Regions from separate parts of the Solibacillus cecembensis genome, predicted to be linked through region 1. Evidence: riboswitches for the same ligand, from Rfam matches in the RefSeq annotation. Region 1 holds a riboswitch; each other region holds the start of a gene.
What was found. A riboswitch is a leader RNA that binds a small molecule or an ion and turns the genes downstream of it on or off. The one in region 1 is predicted to bind thiamine pyrophosphate.
Positions count from the first base shown of each region.

Region 2: it holds a riboswitch for thiamine pyrophosphate, as region 1 does, so the genes downstream of both, ACQKIH_RS05205 (YkoF family thiamine/hydroxymethylpyrimidine-binding protein) here and thiT (energy-coupled thiamine transporter ThiT) in region 1, are expected to answer to the same signal.
Region 3: it holds a riboswitch for thiamine pyrophosphate, as region 1 does, so the genes downstream of both, tenA (thiaminase II) here and thiT (energy-coupled thiamine transporter ThiT) in region 1, are expected to answer to the same signal.

Region 1 is NZ_JBNNMF010000011.1:104,504-106,775, forward strand. Features, by position in the region: gene ACQKIH_RS11550 (AAA family ATPase) at 1-403, shown strand, start outside; gene ACQKIH_RS11555 (hypothetical protein) at 473-589, opposite strand; gene ACQKIH_RS11560 (magnetosome magnetite crystal formation protein family) at 652-978, opposite strand; TPP riboswitch at 1,080-1,187, shown strand; gene thiT (energy-coupled thiamine transporter ThiT) at 1,273-1,884, shown strand.
Region 2 is NZ_JBNNMF010000004.1:95,240-97,511, forward strand. Features, by position in the region: gene thrS (threonine--tRNA ligase) at 1-292, opposite strand, end outside; TPP riboswitch at 908-1,013, shown strand; gene ACQKIH_RS05205 (YkoF family thiamine/hydroxymethylpyrimidine-binding protein) at 1,093-1,674, shown strand; gene ACQKIH_RS05210 (ECF transporter S component) at 1,676-2,257, shown strand; gene ACQKIH_RS05215 (ABC transporter ATP-binding protein) at 2,250-2,272, shown strand, end outside.
Region 3 is NZ_JBNNMF010000001.1:354,754-357,025, forward strand. Features, by position in the region: gene thiM (hydroxyethylthiazole kinase) at 1-619, opposite strand, end outside; gene tenA (thiaminase II) at 606-1,289, opposite strand; TPP riboswitch at 1,354-1,453, opposite strand; TPP riboswitch at 1,523-1,623, opposite strand; gene ACQKIH_RS01870 (hypothetical protein) at 2,032-2,166, opposite strand.

The DNA.
Region 1 (2,272 bases):
TCAATATTTCCTGAAGTCTACAGGACGTAAAGAAGGAAATGCACAAAGTGGGTTAAGCATTGATGTGTTTGATAGTAATACAGGGCAAACGCGCGATGTGAAAACACTTTCAGGTGGGGAAAAGTTCAATGCTTCACTTGCTCTTGCGTTAGGAATGGCTGATGTCATTCAAAGTGTGCAAGGCAGTGTCCATATTGATACGATGTTTATTGATGAAGGCTTCGGTACATTAGATGAGGAATCGCTGAGAAAAGCGATTGATATTTTAATCGATTTGCAACAAACTGGGCGTTTAATTGGTGTCATTTCACATGTTGCAGAATTAAAAGCAGCAATGCCAGCCATATTACAAGTACAAAAGCTAAAAGAAGGCCATAGCCGTACGGAAATTATTATAAAATAAAAACATAAAAAAAACATTTTGATTGCGTGCAAAATGGTTTTTAATGCATATATAAATTGTATCCAGCAATTATTTTAACATTTTGGCATGCTTTGATTTTAATCGATTATCAATTAATTTTTTGACGATTGGATAAACGATTGGCGCATATTTGATTGCAGTTTTTATTACATTCTTTAGCTTCATACTAGAACACTCCTTTAACTTCTATCAATGCTTGTAAAATTAGTATACCCTTTTTCAAAACATTAACGCATTACTTTAATGGCTTGTACTAAATTCCAAATGGAGATGGTAAAAGAAAGAAGTAAGTATAAAATAAAGATAATAATCGGGACTAAAATGCTGCTATCATTAAAAGAAAAAGCATTTGATACGAAAAGTGATGATGAAACGAAGAATGCTAAAAATAAAATACCTAAAACGAACGGGACTAAATGTGAAATAAATGCACGTTTGGCATGAAAGCGAACAGCAGTATCCTTACTCACTATAAATATAAGTAGTGGGACAATGAATGGTGCAAAGAAGATGCTTAAATAGCCAATTGCACTCAAGCCTTTTGAATTATCCAAAATGGTCAACTCCTTTGCTTTTATATATGGGACAATAAATTAGGATATTGATAATATTACTACAATTGGATATAATTGAATAGTTAGAACAATTAAAAAGATGTAACCACAAGGGGTGCCAAATTTGTTGGCTGAGATTGTGCACGAAATGTACTGACTCTTTGAACCTGTAAGTTAATGCTTGCGTAGGGATGTGGATAGAAACCGACTAATAAACGATAGTCAGGCTCTGTCCTGATATCGTTTTTTTTCTATTCCTTCTCATTTTACATCGGAAAATGGAGGAGATTTGTTATGGACAAAAAGAAATTATTAATGATGGTGGAAATTGCAATCTTTGCTGCCATCGGGCTAGTACTAGACCAATATGCATTTAAGTTATGGGCACAAGGTGGATCCATCAGCTTTGTTATGCTACCTATCGTATTAATGGCAATTCGTTGGGGCTTAGCAGCGGGATTAGCAACAGGATTAATAATTGGGGTTTTACAAATGGTATTCGGTGCCTATATTTTACACTGGGTGCAGGCGCTTCTTGATTACGGCATTGCCTTTACAGCGGTTGGAGTAGCTGCTGTTGTACGTAAACCATTACTTGAAGCAACAAAAGCATTAAACAAAGCGAAAATGACGACTTATATTGTCATTGGAATTTTCATCGGTGGATTGTTACGATTCAGTGCCCACTTATTAGCAGGTGTTGTATTCTTTAAGGAATATGCTGGTGATGAAAATGTCTGGAAATATTCAATCCTTTATAATGCTTCGTACATGCTACCGGCGACGATTATAACAGCTGGTATAGCAGTATTATTATTCACATCTGCACCAAGATTATTAAAAACATTTAACTCGCTTCAGAACATGTCCTCTACTTCTAAAAGTGGAAGTTCAACGTCTGGCTGATGGGATAACGACAGCGAGACAACATCATGTCAGCTGAGACGCAATTGATAAATTAAATAATTAAGAATAGAGGAGTGTCTCGAATATGGGACACTCCTTTTATTAGAATCCATAATAGAAAGCTTCCAATAGCAGAAGGAATTCTTTAGTTCAGCTTTTTTAGTAATGAAATATAGCGACTCCGCAAGTTGTGGGATTTGAATACTTACAACTTTTTTAACTTGATTCAGCCGGGGCCAACACCGGCTAAATCAAGTTAAATCCCCCAGCGGATGGCACAGTTTTTTTTGAGCAAGCTCGAAAAAAAATCTGGACTTAATTATGCCATGGCGTAATTGATGTGTGATATAGTGTAGGGTAGATATTGATATGAGGAAGGAAGTTTAAC
Region 2 (2,272 bases), on a different contig from region 1:
CACCAAATTTTGCATCTGGATATAAACGTTTTACCGCTTGTGCTAACAAATGCGCTGTTGAATGACGGATTACCTCTAAGCCCTCTTTTGACGCAACATCATATAGAGAAATTTCAGCATCCACTAGAATTGGTCGTGTCAAATCAGTTGTTGTCGTATTTACACTACCTACAATTGATTTTTTTGCTAAGCTAGGACTAATCGACTTGGCAATTTCGGTTAGCGTAACACCTTTAGCAAAACGTTTTTGTTCGCCATTTGGAAATTGAATTGTAACTTCTTGATTTGACATACTACCACTCCTTTTCTTTTTTTGGTAAATAAAAAAAACACATATTCGTCCACAAAGGGACGAGTATGTGTTTGAATACCCGTGGTTCCACCCAAATTCCTACTGTACTGTTGCATCAGTAGCTCATTGATACAGATAACGCCTGTATACGTCACTAGTTTCCTAGCACAGCTCCAAGGGAGTAAATCGAATTGTCCAATCAGGAATCTTTCAGCCGGTGATTTCCCTCTCTTTTGATCTTCACTAAAACGATTCATATCCTTATCATTGCTTTTTAAATTGAAATTAGTATTTAATCTAACCTATGCCCAAAATATTGTCAATGACTGTTTTTTTAGAATAAATAGAATATACAACCTGTAATCGTTGCTATGCTTAATTTTACTTGGTTCATAAATTTCCTTACAATAGTGCCCACATATCTCGTAAAATCCCCATACGAATGGAATATTATTTGTGCACTCTGTGCAAAACACAACACGCACGATATTCTTTGTAAATTCCCAATACTTTAACATATCAACCATGGACGAAAGTATGAAATAATAAAACTTCATTTACAATGATAATATTGGTAGGTTATACTGATGGCACATTAAAAAAACTACATACCGTTTTCTGCACTAGGGGTGCCCACTTTGGCTGAGATGCGAGCTTTTGCTCCGATCCCTTATAACTCGATCAGGATAATACCTGCGTGAGGAAGTGCGGTGACTTTCCTATTTTTTCATTTTGGATAAGTGGCTGCATCTTCACGGATGTGGTCTTTTTTTATGAAAATTTTTCGGGAGGTTTTTAATATGCAATGCGGTTTAAGCCCTATCGTTGGATTTCGTTTTTCTCTTCATCCAATGACCAATGATTTTATTTCGGTAATTAAAGGTGCACTTCTAGAAACAGATACATCAAATGTGTGGATGCATACGGATGACGTATCTACTGTTATTCGTGGAAAACAGGTGCATGTATTTAATGTGGCAAAAGCCATCACTTTACATGCTGCTAAAACGGGAGAGCATATTGCATTATCTGGTACTTTTTCTGCTGGTTGTCCAGGTGACTCTGCAGGAGATGTATTTTTGGATAAAGGAGATGAAGTAGCAAATACAGATACTACGAAACAATATGTTTCTTCTCAATTTGCTCTTTATCCGATGAATAATCCTGATTATATGAATGTTATTTACAGAGAAATAGATCGTGCAAAAACGCATGGTGTTTTCAATGAGTCGATGCATTATGCAAGTGGTATTCACGGAGATATACATGATGTATTTGAATTTTACGAAGAATCTTTCACACATGCACGATCAGAAGAACATAAACATCTTGTCATGACGGTTTCAATGAGTATTAATAGCCCTTCTCACGGAGGTTTTTAATATGTTGAAATCTTGGAAGCTAAAAGAGATTGTACTTATGTCTTTATTTTCTGTTGTGTTTGGTATTGTCTATTTACTATTTCTACATGCAGGAAATATTTGGGCAGGGTTTATTGGTCCTATTGCGTATGAATGGATCTTCGGCATTTGGTTTATCGTATCGATTATTTGCATGTATATTATTCGTAAACCTGGAGCAGCAGTCATTTCTGAAACAATCGCAGCAGCAATAGAGGTTTTATTGGGTAATGCCATTGGTCCACGTTTAATTCTTACAGGTCTTATTCAAGGATTGGGAGCAGAAGCAGTTTTTGCCGCAACACGCTACAAACGCTTTGACTTGTGGGTATTAATGTTAGCTGGTGTTGGCTCAGCCGTTTTCAGCTTTGTATATGGATACTTTTTAGGGGGCTTTGCCGTGTACAGCACAGGTTACGTAGCATTAATGTTAGGACTTCGCATATTAAGTGGTGCTCTAATTGCCGGTGTCGGTGGAAAAGCTTTATCAGACGGATTACTCGCTACTGGTTCACTCCGCGGATATGCCATTTCACGATCAAAAAAAGGTGAATCACATGCCTAATGTTATCTGCTTTAA
Region 3 (2,272 bases), on a different contig from region 1:
TTTGATTACCTTCAACACTTAGTGCCGCACTGCAAATAGCACTTAGTAAACAGCCAGAACCTGTAATTTGCGTGATTCGTGCATCGCCACCAGTAATTTGCTCCACTACATGGCCATCCGTTACAACATCCGTTTCTCCCGTTACAATAACGATTGTCTGCCATTTTTTCGCTACTTGCTTCGCGACTGCAACTGTATCCATGTCACCTGATCCACTGTCGACACCTTTTGATTGCCACTGGACACCCGCAATTGCTGCAAGTTCACCCACATTACAGCGAATGGCGTCAAAATGGATTTGCTCAAGCAATTGTTGAACGATCTTTTTTCGGAATACCGTAGCACCAACCCCTACCGGATCAAGTACAATCGGAACATTTAATTCATTCGCCCTTTTTCCAGCAATCAACATCGCCTCAAACGTCCATGAATTGATTGTCCCAATATTAATTAACAGTGCATCTGCCATTGCGACCATTTCTGTCACTTCATCCTTGTCATCTGCCATGACAGGAGATGCGCCGATTGCCAGCAAGCCATTTGCAGTAAAATTAGCAACTACATAATTCGTTATACAATGAACGAGCGGTTTTTTCAGATGAATTTTATGCAAAGTCATATTGCGCGACCTCATTTTCCCAGTTTTCTAATGTCCAAGGCATTTCCCAAAACTTCCATTCGTAATAACAGCTTTTGACGAAATGCGCTTTAAAAATAGCAGTTTTATCAGGTTGTTCTTTGACATAGCGATTCATCAGCGCTTTTTGGTAATCAATTGTCGCTTTAAAATCGTCCGCGCTATACATCGCTATCCAATCCTCATATAGCTTAACACCTGGTTTTGCCTCTTTATATTTTTCACCGATTTCCTGATATAACCACGGACATGGGAACATCGCCGCAAAAGCTTCGGCAACATTACCATTATGTGCAGCATTGTACATATGACTTACATAATTATAAGCAGCAGGTGCCGGCTCAAACGCTTGGAGCTCCTCTTCCGAAACACCCAGTTCTGCAAAAACGGTGCGGTGCAATTCAAGCTCTGCTTCGTTAATAAAGCGTGCATTATCCAGATAATACGTAATATCATCATGATGATCCGCTTTAGAAGCTGCAATCGCTAGCACTTTTGTGTAATGCTTTAAATAATAAGCGTCTTGCATCATATAATATTTGAATTTTTCAATTGGGAGCGTGCCATCAACAAGTCCCTTTACAAATGGGTGCTCAAAGCTTCCTTCCCAGTATAAATCTGTTTCTTTTCTTACCTCATCACAAAATGTCATCATTGTTCCTCCTTGTGGTAGGCTTAAGAACAAAAAAAACGCTTCTATTTGCGTATAGCAAAGAAGCGTCTTACTCATTGCTCCCTACGCCAGTATTAACTGAACAGGTTCTAAGGGTCAGGTTTTAACCTTCTCAACGCATATGCGTCCCCCCGCTATTAGAATATTTACTTGGAAAAAAACAAAAAGCCCCCATAAAGGAGAGCTCACGTACAAAAATGCGAAATAGACGAATCGCTATGTACTTTGCTCCCTACGCCAGTGTTAACTGAACAGGTTCCAAGGGTCAGGTTTTAGCCTTCTCAACGCATATAGCGTCCCCCCGCAAATATTTTAATTACTTTTATGCTATCATTATTCCCATTGAATTGCCAATAGTTTTTATTTAACTTTTGACAAATAGCAATAAATTTCCTGATAGTTATGAATCAGTCGGATAACGAAATGGTTATGTTATAGGAATAGGTTGATTTAGAACGTTAAAGATTCTGCTGTATATGCAAGATATTATACAAAGTTTGATACAGTGCAATTTCTTTTAAATAACATTGAAAACCTTGTTGTTTCTCTGTTTAAACAATTGTGCATAAATAGGTGTATATGAATGAAATACTGAAAAACACCTAAAACATTGGTGTGACGACATTTCAGGTGTTCTATTTTATCCCCAAACTTCGATTTGGGAACGTTATTTTGCATGGCTATGTATACCGTAAGTAATACTGAATAGTGTATGAACTTTCTACTTTTTCTGAGCTATTTCTTTGAGTAAAGAAATTATCTCTTTATCTCGTTTACTATTTTCTCTCATTTTCGCATCAATAGATAAACAAGAAATTGCAATAATAACAACCCCAAGTGTAATAATAAATTCCAATGTCTTTAACCCTCATCTCTATTTTTAAAAATATAATTAACTCATTTTACCCTTTAAAATGAGTTCTCGCAGCGTTTCAGAGCGTTATTTTTTAATAAAAACAGCG